DNA from 2 places in the Brevibacillus sp. HB2.2 genome. Region 1 is predicted to be linked to the other one. Evidence: riboswitches for the same ligand, from Rfam matches in the RefSeq annotation. Region 1 holds a riboswitch; the other holds the start of a gene.
What was found. Region 1 has a riboswitch for cobalamin ahead of HP401_RS24495 (energy-coupling factor ABC transporter permease). Riboswitches for the same ligand answer to the same signal wherever they lie in the genome.

Region 1 (7,677 bases):
AAATAAATCTCTCCTACCATAATCCAAAATATGACTACCAACAAGAATAACAGCCTGACAATTCTCGACACAAAAAGAGCCTCGTACAAGGCTCCCTTTGCGTTGTCATTACTTTTTTACATAAAGCTGGTACATCTCGGTTTCTTCATCAGTTGCTTTTGCGATTCGAAAAGCTTTTTCCACGCTTTTCTTGTTTTGAATTACCTCGTAGAAAAAGCGCAGGGCGAACATCAGCGCAGAGCTTCCGTCCGGGTAATCATCTGGCCCAATATACATATGGCAACCACTTTCCAGAAAGGCCTTCGCTAATTTGGGATCACCCAGCGAGCATCCGTTACCTAACACGATTTTTCCATCCAGCTTGGCAAAACGTCTAACCTCGTCAGGACCAAAATTATCCTTTGGTTCTCCTTCCTCGTAAACGTCCTCGCCCAGCTCTGGCATAATGAGGCTTCCCTCATCGCCATGGAAATTCAGAATAATCATGTCGGTATTTGGGTAGAGGTCGCTGCCATTCAATACATCGATCAAATCGCTTGGTCGACCAATCCAGTACGTAAAGACGCGAGCTCCAAAATACTCAAGTGTATTTCGGATTGCTTGGCTATCCTGGTCCGTATCCGGACCGACTACTAGGGCAACATTCATTTCAGGTTTACTCATTGTGATATTCCTCCATTTGGTTGTAAGTGGTTTTTATTTATGGGTAAACAAAACCATTTACGTGGAGGGGGTCGGGCCAACTGGTGAATGGCAAGACGTTACTTCTTGGTCATCATAATATAGGTAAACTCCTCTTCAATTGGAAAATTTTAAAATTTAAAGCAGTATATCACTCAGAACCTATAATGTAAAGGTTTTCCATCTACCAAAAACCTACTTCTTGATTGGCTCTTCCGGCCACCCTGGACCACCAAAATCATAGGACATCGGTCCATTGCTCTTCTCGGACTGGAACTTACCTGTTCTAACATCCAAAAAGTCTATTCTTACCCGATTGTGTGTGCTAATGACCGTGATGATCATCACATTGCGAATTCTGTTGTCTTTTTCCAAACGCTCTACTAGAATATGCTGATCGTATGAGATAATTTCGGGCTCTGGTGGCTTCAAGTTGTATTTCTTTTCAAGTCTCTCGATTGTTTCCTTATCTATGCCTTCGATTTTTCTCTCGGGATCCTGCAGTCCATACTGTGAAACTAATGCTGCGTCTGTCTGGCCATCCTTTTTCAAAACATGCTCGTACCCTTTTGCTACGATATACACTTGGACATCGGGATGCTTTTCGAGATCTTCCACCATGAATCGCTCCACGAATGTATGTGCCTCGCGCTCGATCAGCTCATTCTGAATGACCGCCAAAGGCTCTCCCCAAGTACCAGAAGAACTAGTCACAAGCAGCAAGCAAAGAAGCCATGTCAAAGTTTATTCCACCTCCTGTTTTGCAGCGATTACGCAAACCCTTTTTTGATTTTGGACTTGATGTCACGATACAGCTCTCCGTATGTAATCGCATGCTCGATATGCGAATAGGAAAGAACGGAATCGCCATCCTTGCTCTCGCAGCAAGCAAAGAACAGGCTTTCCATCAGATTATGATTTTCGATGGAGTTGGTAATATGAACGCACTCCTCAATCGAATCCTGAGCGTCATGCTTGTAAAAAAGAAACGTCCCTTCTTTGAACGCTCCTTTTTTGTTGGCGTCTTTCCAAATGAGCATGCCCAAGGTAATAAAGTACCCTTCCTGGAAGCGGATGACACCTGTAATGACGGAATTAATCGTAGTCGGAATGATCGCAATCGAGTCATTGAGCTGATTGACGTATTCATACAACACTATATTGGATTCTCGAAGATCAGCGATTGGTACATGAAGAAGCTGCTTGTCTCTTAATTTTTCTACGAGCTGCTGAACGCATAGCGTCTTATTCAAAGTTGAAATCACAACCTCATCACTTCTCCCATTGTAAGTAAGTGCCTTCTTTACGTTATTCGTGATGAATGGACATATCCCTACAAAATTCGTACAAATCTTCTTACCTTTTCAGCGAAAATCAAGTTTTCCCATATTTTATTTTTTTTACCACAACCTATCAAACAAACAAGCGTATAAACTATCAGATTGGTTTAGGGGGTTACGGTTGTGAAACTCGCGGAAGCGTTAATCATTCGTGCCGATTATCAAAAGCGAATCGAACAGTTAGGGGACCGCTTGCACCGCAGCGCAAAGGTCCAGGAAGGTGAACAGCCTCCAGAAAATCCTGACGATCTCTTATCTGAGCTGTATCAGTTGTTTGACCAGCTCGAGCGTATTGTTCAGCAAATCAATCGAACCAATGCGTCTTGCCGCTTTAACGAAACAATGACGCTCTCCGATGCGTTAACCAAACGTGATGTTCTCGGTTCAAAACGCAATGAGCTGGCCGACCTGATCAAAGAAGCTACAGTCAAGCATGATCGCTACAGCCGTTCGGAGGTCAAGATTTGCTCGACTGTTAATATTGCCCAGTTGCAAAAGCAAGTCGACGAGCTGTCCAAGCAGTACCGGGAACTAGATGCAAGCATACAACAATTCAACTGGTTAACGGAGCTGCAAGAAACCTGACGTAAGAGACATGGAAGTCGGTAGTCTGTCTGCAAAAGGCGAACACGTCCCCATTCAACAGGGTTAATGTTGAAAACTCATTGGTCGGGTCGAGGGGCAACCCTGAGGGTTCAAATCCCTCTCTCACATAAAACGCCCAGTAATGTGACATGAGTAATGCGTACTTGGTATTGTAACTACCGTGTGTTGATTTTGTCTGACAGACGAGGGTGGGTACGGGGATCATTCCATGTAAAAAAGCCCTTCACGCCTTTATGTGGCGAGAAGGGCTTCTTGGCGCAAATTTACGCCTTTCCTTTTAGGTAATCATCCTTTATCTTCTTTTCCTGTTCAGCGGTGGTCATGTCTTTCTCCAACACTTGATACATCAGTTCATCCTTCACTTGGCGAGGGATTCCTTTTTCCTGATGATTCGGGACAGATGAACTCGAGACAGAGTCATGTTCCATACTGCGTACCTCCATGGCTTTTTGGGGTTAGCTTACCCGAAAGCGCCCACTCCATTCACCACACCCGCTGAACACTGAGCATTTTTCTCAGCTCGTCGACCGAACGTGGAATATTTCCGCCCAACTCTCGCTTCCACTGCTCAGGCAGTGCCTCCCACACATCAACGAGCAACGGCATACCCAGATGGAGGCTTTCCAGCATGTCTCTGTTTTCCAATGCCTCCTGCGGATCTCCCGCGAATACAAGCCTACCTTCATCCATGATGCAAATCCATTCCGCCCATTCAAACGCAATATCCATATCGTGTGTTGCCATCAAAACAGTCGTTCCTTGCCGGTGAATAGCATCGAGCTCCCGCAGCAAATTTTTGGTCTGATAGCGATCCAGATACGCAGTAGGCTCGTCTAATAGCAAAAGCTCTGGCTCCATGACCATGACCCCCGCGAGTGCCAGTCTCCGTTTTTGCCCCAGGCTCAAATGATGAATCGGAGCTTCAGCCAGCTCTCTTAACCCGAATGCATCCAGCACCTTTTCTACCTTTGCTCGGATTACGTCCACAGGCAGCTTCTGATTGCATAAACCGTAGGATATATCTTCCCCCACTGTGCTTGCGATCAACTGATGCTCGGGATCTTGAAAGACCAAGCCTACCTTTTGCGTCATCTCTTGCAATGCGGCCCGTTTGTAGACAAGCGGTTTCCCCTTCCACAGCACCTGTCCCTGCTGTGGCTCGATGATCCCGTTTCCATGCAAGAACAGGGTCGACTTCCCACAGCCATTCCGTCCCAAAAGAACACATTTTTTCCCCTCTGGAATCCATAAGGACAGCCCTGACAGGACTGGTCCCCGCCCTCCTGGATACGTGTACTGCAAATCGATGAACTCCAACAACCGTGATGTCATAACCGCCAACCTCCTGTCCACCACTCAAGCAGCACCAGCAGGATACAGCCTGCGATTGATTCCCACTCATAGCGGCGCGAGCGGGCATGGGAATGAAACGAGAGCACCTGCATGCTCTCCCCGAAACCTCTTGCCGCCATTCCTTTGTGCAGGGCTTCGTATTTGCGCATCGCTCTGACAAACAATTGCGCAACGAGAACCCCTGCATCCCGAAGTGTCGCCCGGAAGCCGCGATGACCTCCGCGCGAACGTTGGGCAATCCAGATCTGGTGAGAAATCGTTACCAACACAAAAATAAATCGATACATGATCATTAATAAATCAGTCACAAGAACAGGCATATGAAGCCGGCGAAGCACCTGCAAGATTTCGGCAAACGGCACGGTAAACAAAAGGAAAGCAAAGCAGGATAAGCTCGCCATGGTCCGCCAAAATAAGATCCAAACTTTACTGAAGGAGGACACCGGCACATAGAGCACATACGAACCCAAATCCCATGCTGCCGCGACCTGGACCTGTACTCCTCCTGCTCTCGCCCCTTCAATCAATAGTGCAGGGAGCCCCGCCGCGAAAAACGAGAGTGACACGATCATAAAGGCACAGTAGATACGGACAGGAATACGGGCATACACCACTACCCATACCGTCATCCAAACCACGACCGCCATCTGCATCCATACATGTCCCACCAGGACGAGCAGTAGCATTGCACTCGCCAGCAATAGCTTATGAGCTGGCGGCAGATGTTTTAGCCTGTTTTGATAAGAGAGAGAATCAAGCTGCAACCCGTTCATTTTTTGCGTTTATCCAACCGACCTTTGTACAAGCCCACGGCGTAGCCAACCACTCCCGCTCCCAACGCCGCCTGCACCGCAAACAATAGACTCTCCGTCTCTCCCCCTGGCGGTTCTATTAGCGGTTGAAACCATGGTTCGTAGTTCGGAGCTATTTCCTTGATCGCTTCTTCTGCCACGCCGTCTGCGCCGCCAAATTCCGAATCCTGCACCAGCAACAGCGGGACAGTAGCCAGTACGATTACCCCCAAGAGTAAAAGCCAGTTCCATCCTTTTTTCACAGCGATTCCTCCCGTTTGAGCAAACGAAGCTGTGTAAGCTCTTTTGCGTTATAAGATAACAACCAGTTCCAAACAAGAACGGTCAACAGACCTTCACTGATGGCGAGCGGTACTTGCGTGAACGCAAATATTCCTGCGAATTTGGCAAACGAAGCCAACACTCCGCCAGATTCAGCTGGAAATGCGAGTGCCAGTTGAAGCGAAGTCACCACATAGGTAGCGAGATCAGCCAAAGCCGCCGCCGCAAAAACCGCCAGCCGCTGACTTCCGGCCACTTTCATAATCAACCGATAGATTCCGTATGCCACCATCGGTCCTACCACTGCCATGGATACAGCATTTGCCCCTAGCGTAGTCAAACCTCCATGCGCCAAAAGCAAGGCTTGAAACAAGAGCACCATACTCCCTAACACAGACATCGCAAAAGGCCCAAACATAATGGCGCCAAGGCCCGTTCCAGTCGGGTGAGAGCTGCTGCCTGTAACCGAAGGGATTTTCAATGCAGATAAAACAAAGGCAAATGCTCCTGCAACGCCAATAAGGAGCTTCATCTCGGGATGTTCTTTTACAATCTTGTTAATCGAGCGAATCCCAAGAATAAAGAATGGCAAGAACACAGCCCACCAAAATAAGGCCCAGGATAATGGCAAATACCCTTCCATGATGTGCATTGCATGTCCTGTCTCAGGTTCATTGAGCAAAAAATACAAGACAAAGCCCGCGATCATCAAACAAGTAGATACGAGACGAGATCGATTCATGTTTATCCTCCTTCACTGACTTTCATTCTTTCCTCCAAACAAAAAAATCCCATCCATCAGTGGACGAGATGTGCACACAAAACAACAGACTGACTAGACAGCCTCATTGCCTCGTATTCACCGCTCCTTTCCGCGAAGGTTCTGTGGGTGTGGCTACTAGGTAGGTCTCCTGGCTTCCAGATCCATGCGCTCCTTGTCCTTCCCCATACGAAGATGAGTGGTTTCCTTTTCAAAGAGAGCTCCCTGGTTACAGTGGCGGGACCGCTCGGGACTTTCACCCGATTCCCTGTTACCCTTTATGCGTCACATAAAGGCACCTAACGCCGACTATATGCAATTGACTGACAATTCATGTTTGTCCCACATCATTATACCGGATCACTACATAAATCGGAAGAATATAAGCAAAAACGCATAAGTCGATGACCCGCTACAAAGGAGCCATCGACCTATGCATACTTATTCTTTCTATTCTTTTGCGTCTACGCCAATTACTTCGCTAATATGTTTAAAACCATCGCGTTGCATGAGCTTGAGCAGTTTTTTGTTGATTTGTTTGGCGATACCTGGGCCCTGATAAATCATCCCCGTATACACCTGAACAAGACTGGCTCCTGCCCGGATTTTCGCGTAGGCATCTTCGCCGTTATAAATACCGCCGACACCGATGATTGGTACCTTGTCCCCTACTTCTTGATAAATCTCCTTCACCCAAGCAGTGGAACGCTCTGTAAGAGGTCTACCGCTCAGTCCGCCCGCTTCCTCGGCAAATCGATGTCCGGAAACGGCCTCACGTGACAGTGTCGTATTGGTAGCAATAATTCCGGAAATGCCTTCTTCTACAGCAGCGTGAACAACATCGCGCATGTGCTCATCTGACATGTCTGGCGCTACTTTTAGCAAGATCGGCTTTTTCTTGATGGAACGCCCTTCCATTTCGGTTGCCTTTTCTTTTACTGCACGCACCAAATGACGCAAGCTCTCCGTTTCCTGCAAGTCACGAAGATTCGGGGTATTCGGAGAGCTGATGTTAATGACGAAATAGTGACCGTATGCATAGAGCATGTCCATACATTTGCTATAGTCAATGGCCGCCTCTTCATTCGGCGTTACTTTGTTTTTCCCAATGTTAATCCCAATCGGAACATCTGAGTATGCGTAATCGACTAAGTGCTGGGAAGCCAAATACGCACCGTGATTGTTGAAGCCCATCCGGTTAATGACAGCTTGATGTTCCGGCAATCGGAACAATCGAGGCTTCGGATTGCCTGGCTGCCCCTGTGGCGTCAATGTCCCGATTTCCACAAACCCAAAACCAAGAGCACCCAACGCATGATAAACTTCTGCATTTTTATCAAAACCGGCTGCAAGTCCGACTGGATTCGGAAAAGTCATTCCCCACAGCTTATTCTCCAACCGCTGGTCTTTTACCTGATAGATCATCTTCAGGATGCTTTTGCCTGGAGCAGAATCCTCCACCAGCCTTAAGGCACCAATTGTCTTTTCATGAATCTCTTCCGCATCTTGCTGGAACAGATATTTTCTTATGAGCTGATACATCGGCTGCACTCCTTACTCCGTTTCTACCTTTTTACCTCATAGTAGAATACCATACTTTTTCGGGAGGATGTAACCTTTATACGTGATACATATTTCCAATCAAGCAGGCAAATCCTAACAGCACCACCACACACAGGGGGATAAGTCTTTCATGAAGGTGAACGACTAAAGGGGTTCGTTCGTGAAATGTTGAGTACAGTTACGCCTGCTTTCGTACAAAAAAGCTCCGAAGAACAGGTAGCCGAGCAAATTCGCGGGACGTTTCTAAAAGGAGTCAAGACAGGGGTTGATCTATATAGCTTGGAGGAGAGTTTAAATAAAA
Region 2 (7,677 bases), on a different contig from region 1:
AATTACGGCGAGATGGATATCATCCGTCGCGATATTAGCTGCAATCTGGCATCGCTCAATATTGTCAATGTGATGGAACGCAAAATGATCCGCGAATCTGTCCACGAAGGAATCGAAGCCATTACAGCCGTGAGTGACATGACGCGTGTAGAAAACGCTCCAGGCGTTCAAAAGGCAAATCGTGAGCTGCACTCTGTAGGTCTCGGTGCGATGAATCTGAACGGTTATCTCGCAAAGAACAGAATCGCTTACGAAAGTGAAGAAGCGAAAGATTTCGCCCGTACGTTCTTCATGATGATGAACTTCTACTCCTTGGAAAAAAGTATGGAAATTGCAAGGGAAACAGGCATGACCTTCTTGGGCTTTGAACAATCGGAATATGCAAAAGGCACTTATTTTAACAAGTACGTGACGAACGATTACAGCCCGCGGACGGAAAAAGCAAAGCTTCTCTTTGAAGGAATGCACATTCCGACACCAGCAGATTGGGCGGAGCTACAGCAAAAGGTGCAAAAGCATGGCGTTTATCATGCGTACCGTTTGGCGATTGCACCGACACAGAGCATTTCCTACATTCAGAACGCGACTTCTAGCGTGATGCCAATCGTCGAGCATATCGAAACGAGAACGTATGCCAACTCTACGACGTATTACCCGATGCCATACTTGTCGCAGGAAAACTATTTTTACTACAAATCGGCGTATGTGATCGACCAATTCAAAGTGATTGATCTGATTGCCGAAATTCAAGAGCACATCGACCAAGGAATTTCGACTGTACTGCACGTGAACAGCAATATTTCAACCAGAGAACTGGCTCGCTATTACATTTACGCAGCGAAAAAAGGTCTGAAGTCGCTCTACTATACGCGTACGAAGCATTTGACTGTAGAAGAGTGCATTAGCTGCGCAGTTTAGTGAAGTCGATTCATATAAGGAAAAGCATCAAGCAAAAAGAGAAGAGGAACGCCATATGAAAGCAGTCAATTGGAACAGGCCGGACGACGATTTTACGATGACGTTTTGGAATCAAAACATCATGCAGTTCTGGACGGATGATGAGATTCCGTTGTCAGATGACAAGATGGCCTGGATGGAGCTCAGTGCGACTGAACGGGACACATATAAAAAAGTATTGGGCGGTCTCACCTTGCTGGATACGGTTCAGGGTGGAGTAGGGATGCCGAAGATCATGGAGCATGTCGATGGACTGCAAAGAAAAGCGGTTCTCGCCTTCATGGGCATGATGGAGCAAATCCATGCCAAATCATACAGCAGTATTTTTACAACGCTGGCAACGACCGAAGAGATTGACGGTATTTTTTCGTGGGTAGAAAACAATCCACATTTGCAAAAGAAAGCGGCCCTCATCTCCAAACGCTATCAAGAGATTGAGAAACCGAAAGACTTGTACATGGCGATGGTAGCGTCCGTTTTCCTGGAAAGCTATCTGTTTTACAGCGGCTTCTTCTATCCGCTCTATTTGGCGGGGCAAGGAAAGATGACAAGTAGCGGGGAAATTATCGACCTGATTGTTCGTGACGAGAGCATCCACGGACTCTATGTCGGCGTTCTCGCGCAAGAAGTCTACCAAGGCCTGAGTGTGGTCGAGCAGACCGCAGCAAAAGAGGAGCTGTATGCCCTTTTGCATGAGCTGCAAGAAAATGAAGAGGCCTATACGACTTCGTTGTATACCGAAATCGGATTGGCTGACGAGGTTCATGCCTACGTGCGCTACAACGCGAATAAGGCATTGATGAATCTGGGGCTGGACCCGCTATTCCCGGAGGAAGAAGTGAACCCGATCGTGCTGAACGGCATTCGCACGCAGACAAAGCAGCATGACTTCTTCTCGAAAAAAGGAAATGGTTATGTCCGTACACTAAACGTAGAGCCGTTGACGGACGATGATTTTAGATTTTAGTATGACAAAAAATGGATTCTGTGTTACGGTATGAACAGTATGCTGCCCTGCTCGTTTTCTGGGGCACTTCACAGAACCATGATAATTTCATAGGAGTGGGAACAGGTTCTTTGGTTATCAAGATCGACCAAGGATGAAAAGGGAAGTCGGTGAGAATCCGACACGGTCCCGCCACTGTATGAGGGGAGTCGGCACATTTATTAGCCACTGATCCAATCGGATTGGGAAGGTATGTGCAGATGATGATCCCAAAGTCAGGAGACCTGCCTGTTTCGACGACACTGCTTAACCTACGGGAGATAGGGAGGTGTTAGGATGCTGTGATCTCAGTGCTTATTTGGCATTTCTAACGTTCTTTTTGATCGTTGGAGATGCCTTTTTTATTGGGCGGATTCAAGTCAAGATCGAATGAAGAATGGAGAGGAAGCTCATGAAGAGCAGCAATTTGGGATATCCACGGATCGGGAAGAACCGGGAGTGGAAAAAGGCATTGGAAGTATTTTGGGCAGGCAGCATCGATGAGGCAAGCCTGGTACAGCAAATGGAGCAAATCCGTCACCAAAACCTGTTACGTCAGCAGGAAAAAGGGGTCGAGCTGATCCCTGTGGGTGACTTTACGTACTACGATCACATGCTGGATATGGCTGTGATGTTTGGAATGGTCCCCAAGCGTTATGAATACGAGGGAGGCCCGGTTTCATTAGCCACATACTTCGCCATGGCTCGCGGTTCGAAGGAAGCTGTTGCCAGCGAAATGACGAAATGGTTTAACACGAACTACCATTACATCGTCCCGGAGTTCGGTGAAAGACAACCAGCCATAACCGAGAACAAGCCTCTCCAGGCCTATTTGGAGGCCAAAGAAAAGTATGGCATCATCGGAAAGCCTGTTATTGTAGGCCCGTATACGTTTGTCAAATTGTCTAAAGGATATGAGAAAAACGAATTTGAGATCGTCGTGGATCAACTCGTTCCGCTCTACATAGACGTTCTCCGGGAGTTAGAGCTGCACGGCGTGGAATGGGTGCAAATCGATGAGCCTGCATTTGTACTGGATGTCTCTGAGCAAGAACGCGCCATCATCAAACGTATCTATACGCAGATCGGTCAAGCACTCCCGCATCTACAATGCATGCTGCAAACCTATTTTGAAGCGGTGGATTGGTACAAGGAGCTAGTTTCCTTACCGGTAAAAGGAATCGGTCTTGATTTTGTACACGGAGCGAAGCGCAATTTGACTCATCTAAAAACACACGGGTTTCCAGCAGACAAGATTCTCGCAGCGGGAATCATCGACGGTCGAAACATATGGCGTGCGTCCATTGAAGAGAAATGGGAGCTGGTCAATGAAATTTCCGAGATCGTTCCACTCGAAAAGCTGTGGCTGCAACCGTCTAGCAGTTTGTTGCACGTTCCTGTAACAGTTGAAGCAGAGAGCGAATTGCCAGAGGAAGTCGTGTCTGCATTGGCGTTTTCCGACGAAAAACTAGGGGAAGTACAGCTTTTAGTCCAAGGATTCCGATATGGTAAGTACGTCATTTCAAAAGAGATCGCTCAAAATGAAGCGGACTTGCTAAAGCTCGCATTATCTCCAGCGAGGAATCGTCTAGAAGTGAAGAATGCTTTACGTCAAGTCGCTGCTGCCAAACTTGAAAGAAGTGTTCCTTATCTCGAACGTCGAGAGATTCAACAAAATACGTGGAAGTTACCACTGTTGCCAACGACCACAATCGGTAGTTTCCCGCAGACGGCGGAGGTTCGTCAAGCCCGACAGCAGTTTAAAAAAGGGAACTGGACAGTAGAGCAATACGACGCTTTCATTCATGCGCAAATCAAGGAATGGGTCAAAATACAAGAAGAGCTCGGTCTGGATGTCCTCGTCCATGGTGAGTTCGAACGAACAGATATGGTTGAGTATTTTGGCGAAAAGCTCGATGGCTTTTTGTTCACGAAAAACGGCTGGGTGCAGTCATATGGCTCGCGTTGCGTGAAGCCACCTGTTATTTACGGAGATGTGGAGTTTGTGGCACCAATGACGGTCAAAGAAAGTGTGTATGCAAAATCATTGACCGCCAAACCAATGAAGGGTATGTTAACGGGCCCAGCAACTATTCTGAATTGGTCGTTTGCTCGAGACGATGTCTCCAGACAAGAAGTGTGCGAACAAATCGCGTTGGCATTGCGAAAAGAGGTAGAAGCCTTGGAAGAAGCGGGGATTCTCATGATTCAAGTCGATGAACCAGCGCTGCGCGAAGGACTTCCGCTCAAAAAAGAAGAGCAAGCAGCTTATCTCGAGTGGGGTGTCAGAGCGTTTCGTCTAGCGACTTCCACTGTTGCGCCGAGCACCCAGATTCATACACATATGTGCTATTGCGAATTCCATGATTTCATGGACGTCATCAGCGAACTCGATGCCGATGTGATCTCGATTGAAACCTCACGTAGCCACGGAGAGCTCGTGTCTGTGTTCGAAACAGGTACGTATGATAAAGGCATCGGGCTCGGCGTATATGATATCCATAGCCCCCGAGTTCCAGCTGTTTCAGAAATGGAAGATATGGTAGCACGAGGTGTGCAAGTACTTCCACCGGATCAATTTTGGATAAACCCGGATTGCGGGCTGAAGACGAGAGGAAGAGAAGAAACCGTTCAGTCATTACGAAACATGGTTGCGGCAACGAAGGCGATTCGGAATCGTTTGACAGCTCAGTCGGGAAGGTGAACGCGATGAGAGGAGCCACACAAATGATGACAGAAGCACGACCGATCCAACAATCGAGAACCTTTTTGACTGATCTCGTCTTTCCACCGGATACCAATCACCACCATACCATTTTCGGTGGAAAAGTCATGGCCTATGTAGATAAAATCGCCTGCATCGCAGCTATGCGACATTGCCGTAAGCCTGTTGTCACTGCGTCGAGCGATTCCTTCGATTTTCTTGCGCCAATCAAGACAGGGGAAGCGATCAACCTGGAGGCATATGTGACCTGGACCCATAAGACATCGATGGAAGTATTCGTGAGAGTGGAAGCGGAGAACTTGTTGACCGGGGAAAAGCGCATGACAGCACGCGCGTATCTGACGATGATTGCCCTCGACGATCAAGGAAAGCCGACGATCGTGCCTGGTGTCATTCCTGATACTGAGGAAGAGCGCATTCAGTATGAAAAAGCGAAGGAACGTCATGTATTGAGAAGGAAGCGGAAGGTAGAGATGTAAGGGGAACACTATCACCCCCCCTATAACGAATAGATGCCTCTGGTGAGCTTGGTTGCAACAGGTCACCGGAGGCATTTTTTTTTATGACTATTTAGAAAGTCGTTTTCTGCCACTGGATTCATTCTCGCTTCCGTACGATTTACCTTTTCGTCTATGGCTAACTTCTTTAAATGAGGTGCTCTGGTAATTTTACGATTTAGTAAGATTGTATTCTGTATTGTAAGACAGCAGTCATTCATTTGTCTAAAGATAACGTGTATGTTTAAGTCATGAAACCGACTTGGGGAGTTGAAAAGATAAAGGTAGGTAAGGTGTTTAATCTAAATGAATATTTTCAATGAGGAGATTCTACATGAATAAAATAAATTCGTATACAAGAATAGACATTATGGATTACTTACGAGGATTTGCCTTGATTGGGGTACTTCTTGTAAATAGTTTTCAGGTGATGAATAATGTGTCGAATTATAATGAATTACATGCTGGACTGTATTATATTTTTAACAGTAAATTTTATCCAATTCTATTTTTCTTATTTGGACTTGGAAGCTACTTTTTTATGAATCGATCCCAACAACAAATAAAGAACCGTTACCTTCTGTTTTTCCGCAGAATCTGCTTCTTATTTGTACTAGGACTGATCCATACATTTTATGCACCGTCAGGTATTCACGATGTGCTGATGCAGTACGCTGTCCTTGGCCTATTTATAGCTCTGTTTTTTAAAACAAATCAATGGACGAACTTAGTGGTAACGATAATCCTAATCATTTTGTCTATCGTAACTGCCTTTTGTCAACCGTATTATGGGGAGAGAATTGCATGGCTAGAACTTTTCTCAGCAATTAGTAAATGGTTATCGCTGATGATGATAGGTTTTACCATGGGCCAATTTAAAATAATTGAAAATATTTATGCGAAAGTAAAGCATGTTTTGATTTTTTTAATTGGGATCATTTGTGCTTATGTCATTTTATATTTTGTAAATAGCTCAGTAGAGATTACTCCAGCAGGCATTGAAATACTAGAAGATTATTTAGTTTCCTCGATGATGGTTAGCATCCTTATTATTTCTCTGCAATGGAATCAGATAAAAGCTATATTGTCTCCATTAAAATTATATGGACAAATGTCCTTAACAAATTATCTTGCACAAAGTGCCTTATTAATTGTTTTTAGCTCCATGATTAGTATTCATTCTTTGATTACTTTCTTAATCATTCATGCTGTTCTACTCACTGGTAGCTCCATATGGTTAAAGTATTGTAAGATGGGACCGGTTGAACTGTTATTACGATCTTTCACTTATTGGAGTAAAGTTCAAATAAAAAAGACTAAGCAAGTTGAGAAATAAGCGAAATACGATATAGCTTTAGGGCTGGGTTCCAAATGAATGTCTCAGTACGGAATAAAAAGAGAAGAGAAGGGGCCTTCCAACTGTGGAGGTCCCTTTTTACAGTCCGCATACACCAAAATGAAGCAAAAACTACATTTTCCAAGAAGTATTGAAGTGATTTATTGCAAAGGATATACTATTCCCAATATTAAAATAAATCAGAATGATAAAGGGGCTTCAGGTATGGCACAACTCGTAAAGGAACGGATTCGGAAGCAGTATGGAAAGCTGACAGCAAGCCAAAAAATCATCTGTAAGATCGCGATAGAAAAGCCCAGCTTACTTGCGATCCATACCGCTAAAAAAATCGCGGAGTTTACGAATACCAGTGAAGCAACTGTCATTCGCTTTTGTTACGCATTGGGTTACTCCGGATACACAGAGCTTCAGGAAGAAATCAAAAAGTCTCTTTTGATAGGAGACCAAAGGAAGGGGCCGATCCAGAAATATCGAGACACGGAGGTTACGCTCAATCTGAGCAATTACGCCCATCAAGTGATGGAGAGTGATATTGCGTATCTCCAGCAAGGCTTGCAGCAAATAGATTACCACTTGCTCCATGATGTGGTCAAAAGCATCGTGCAGGCTAACCGAATCGTAGTGGTGGGATTTCGCTGGTGCCATATTCCTGCAAAATGGCTATTTTCGGCGTTGAATGCGATCAAAGGAAACACACATTTGTATACGGGAGCCGTAGATAACGCCGATTATTTTCTCACCGAACGGGATCAAGAATGGCTGGTCATTGCGATATCATTTCCTCGTCATCCTAGCGAGACAGTTGCAATGGTCCATTCAGCAAAAGAGCTGGGAGCAAAGATTTTGGCGATTACGGAAGGCGAGTTCTCCCCTATTAGCCAAGTCGCAGATCATCTCCTGAAAATTACCACACCCCAACCCGTTGCCACTAGCGGTATGCCCACACTATTCTCCATGCTAAATGTCTTGATCAAAGGCGTCATGCTCCACGACTCGGAAAATGTCCAGAAACGATTGCAGCACTATGATGAAATCAGTTCGAAGCTATACTCGTTTGTTGGAGAGGAAGAGGAAGACTTCTCGATCTTTTGAAAACAGTAAAAATGAGAAAAGCGAAAGGGGAATCCTGCCAATGACCAAGCCGATTTGGTTTACC

Region 2: another riboswitch for cobalamin. It lies ahead of metE (5-methyltetrahydropteroyltriglutamate--homocysteine S-methyltransferase); the one in region 1 lies ahead of HP401_RS24495 (energy-coupling factor ABC transporter permease).

Annotation. Positions count from the first base shown of each region.
Region 1 is NZ_JABSUV010000043.1:10,263-17,939, forward strand. It holds gene HP401_RS24455 (delta-aminolevulinic acid dehydratase) at 109-663, opposite strand; gene HP401_RS24460 (hypothetical protein) at 877-1,422, opposite strand; gene HP401_RS24465 (hypothetical protein) at 1,452-1,946, opposite strand; gene HP401_RS24470 (DIP1984 family protein) at 2,145-2,606, shown strand; gene HP401_RS24475 (hypothetical protein) at 2,891-3,055, opposite strand; gene HP401_RS24480 (energy-coupling factor ABC transporter ATP-binding protein) at 3,111-3,959, opposite strand; gene cbiQ (cobalt ECF transporter T component CbiQ) at 3,956-4,753, opposite strand; gene HP401_RS24490 (energy-coupling factor ABC transporter substrate-binding protein) at 4,750-5,034, opposite strand; gene HP401_RS24495 (energy-coupling factor ABC transporter permease) at 5,031-5,795, opposite strand; cobalamin riboswitch at 5,938-6,131, opposite strand; gene HP401_RS24500 (quinone-dependent dihydroorotate dehydrogenase) at 6,264-7,355, opposite strand.
Region 2 is NZ_JABSUV010000025.1:10,257-17,933, forward strand. It holds gene nrdE (class 1b ribonucleoside-diphosphate reductase subunit alpha) at 1-918, shown strand, start outside; gene nrdF (class 1b ribonucleoside-diphosphate reductase subunit beta) at 974-1,924, shown strand; cobalamin riboswitch at 2,011-2,209, shown strand; gene metE (5-methyltetrahydropteroyltriglutamate--homocysteine S-methyltransferase) at 2,355-4,646, shown strand; gene HP401_RS30275 (acyl-CoA thioesterase) at 4,670-5,146, shown strand; gene HP401_RS30280 (DUF418 domain-containing protein) at 5,499-6,500, shown strand; gene HP401_RS30285 (MurR/RpiR family transcriptional regulator) at 6,726-7,613, shown strand; gene HP401_RS30290 (CapA family protein) at 7,654-7,677, shown strand, end outside.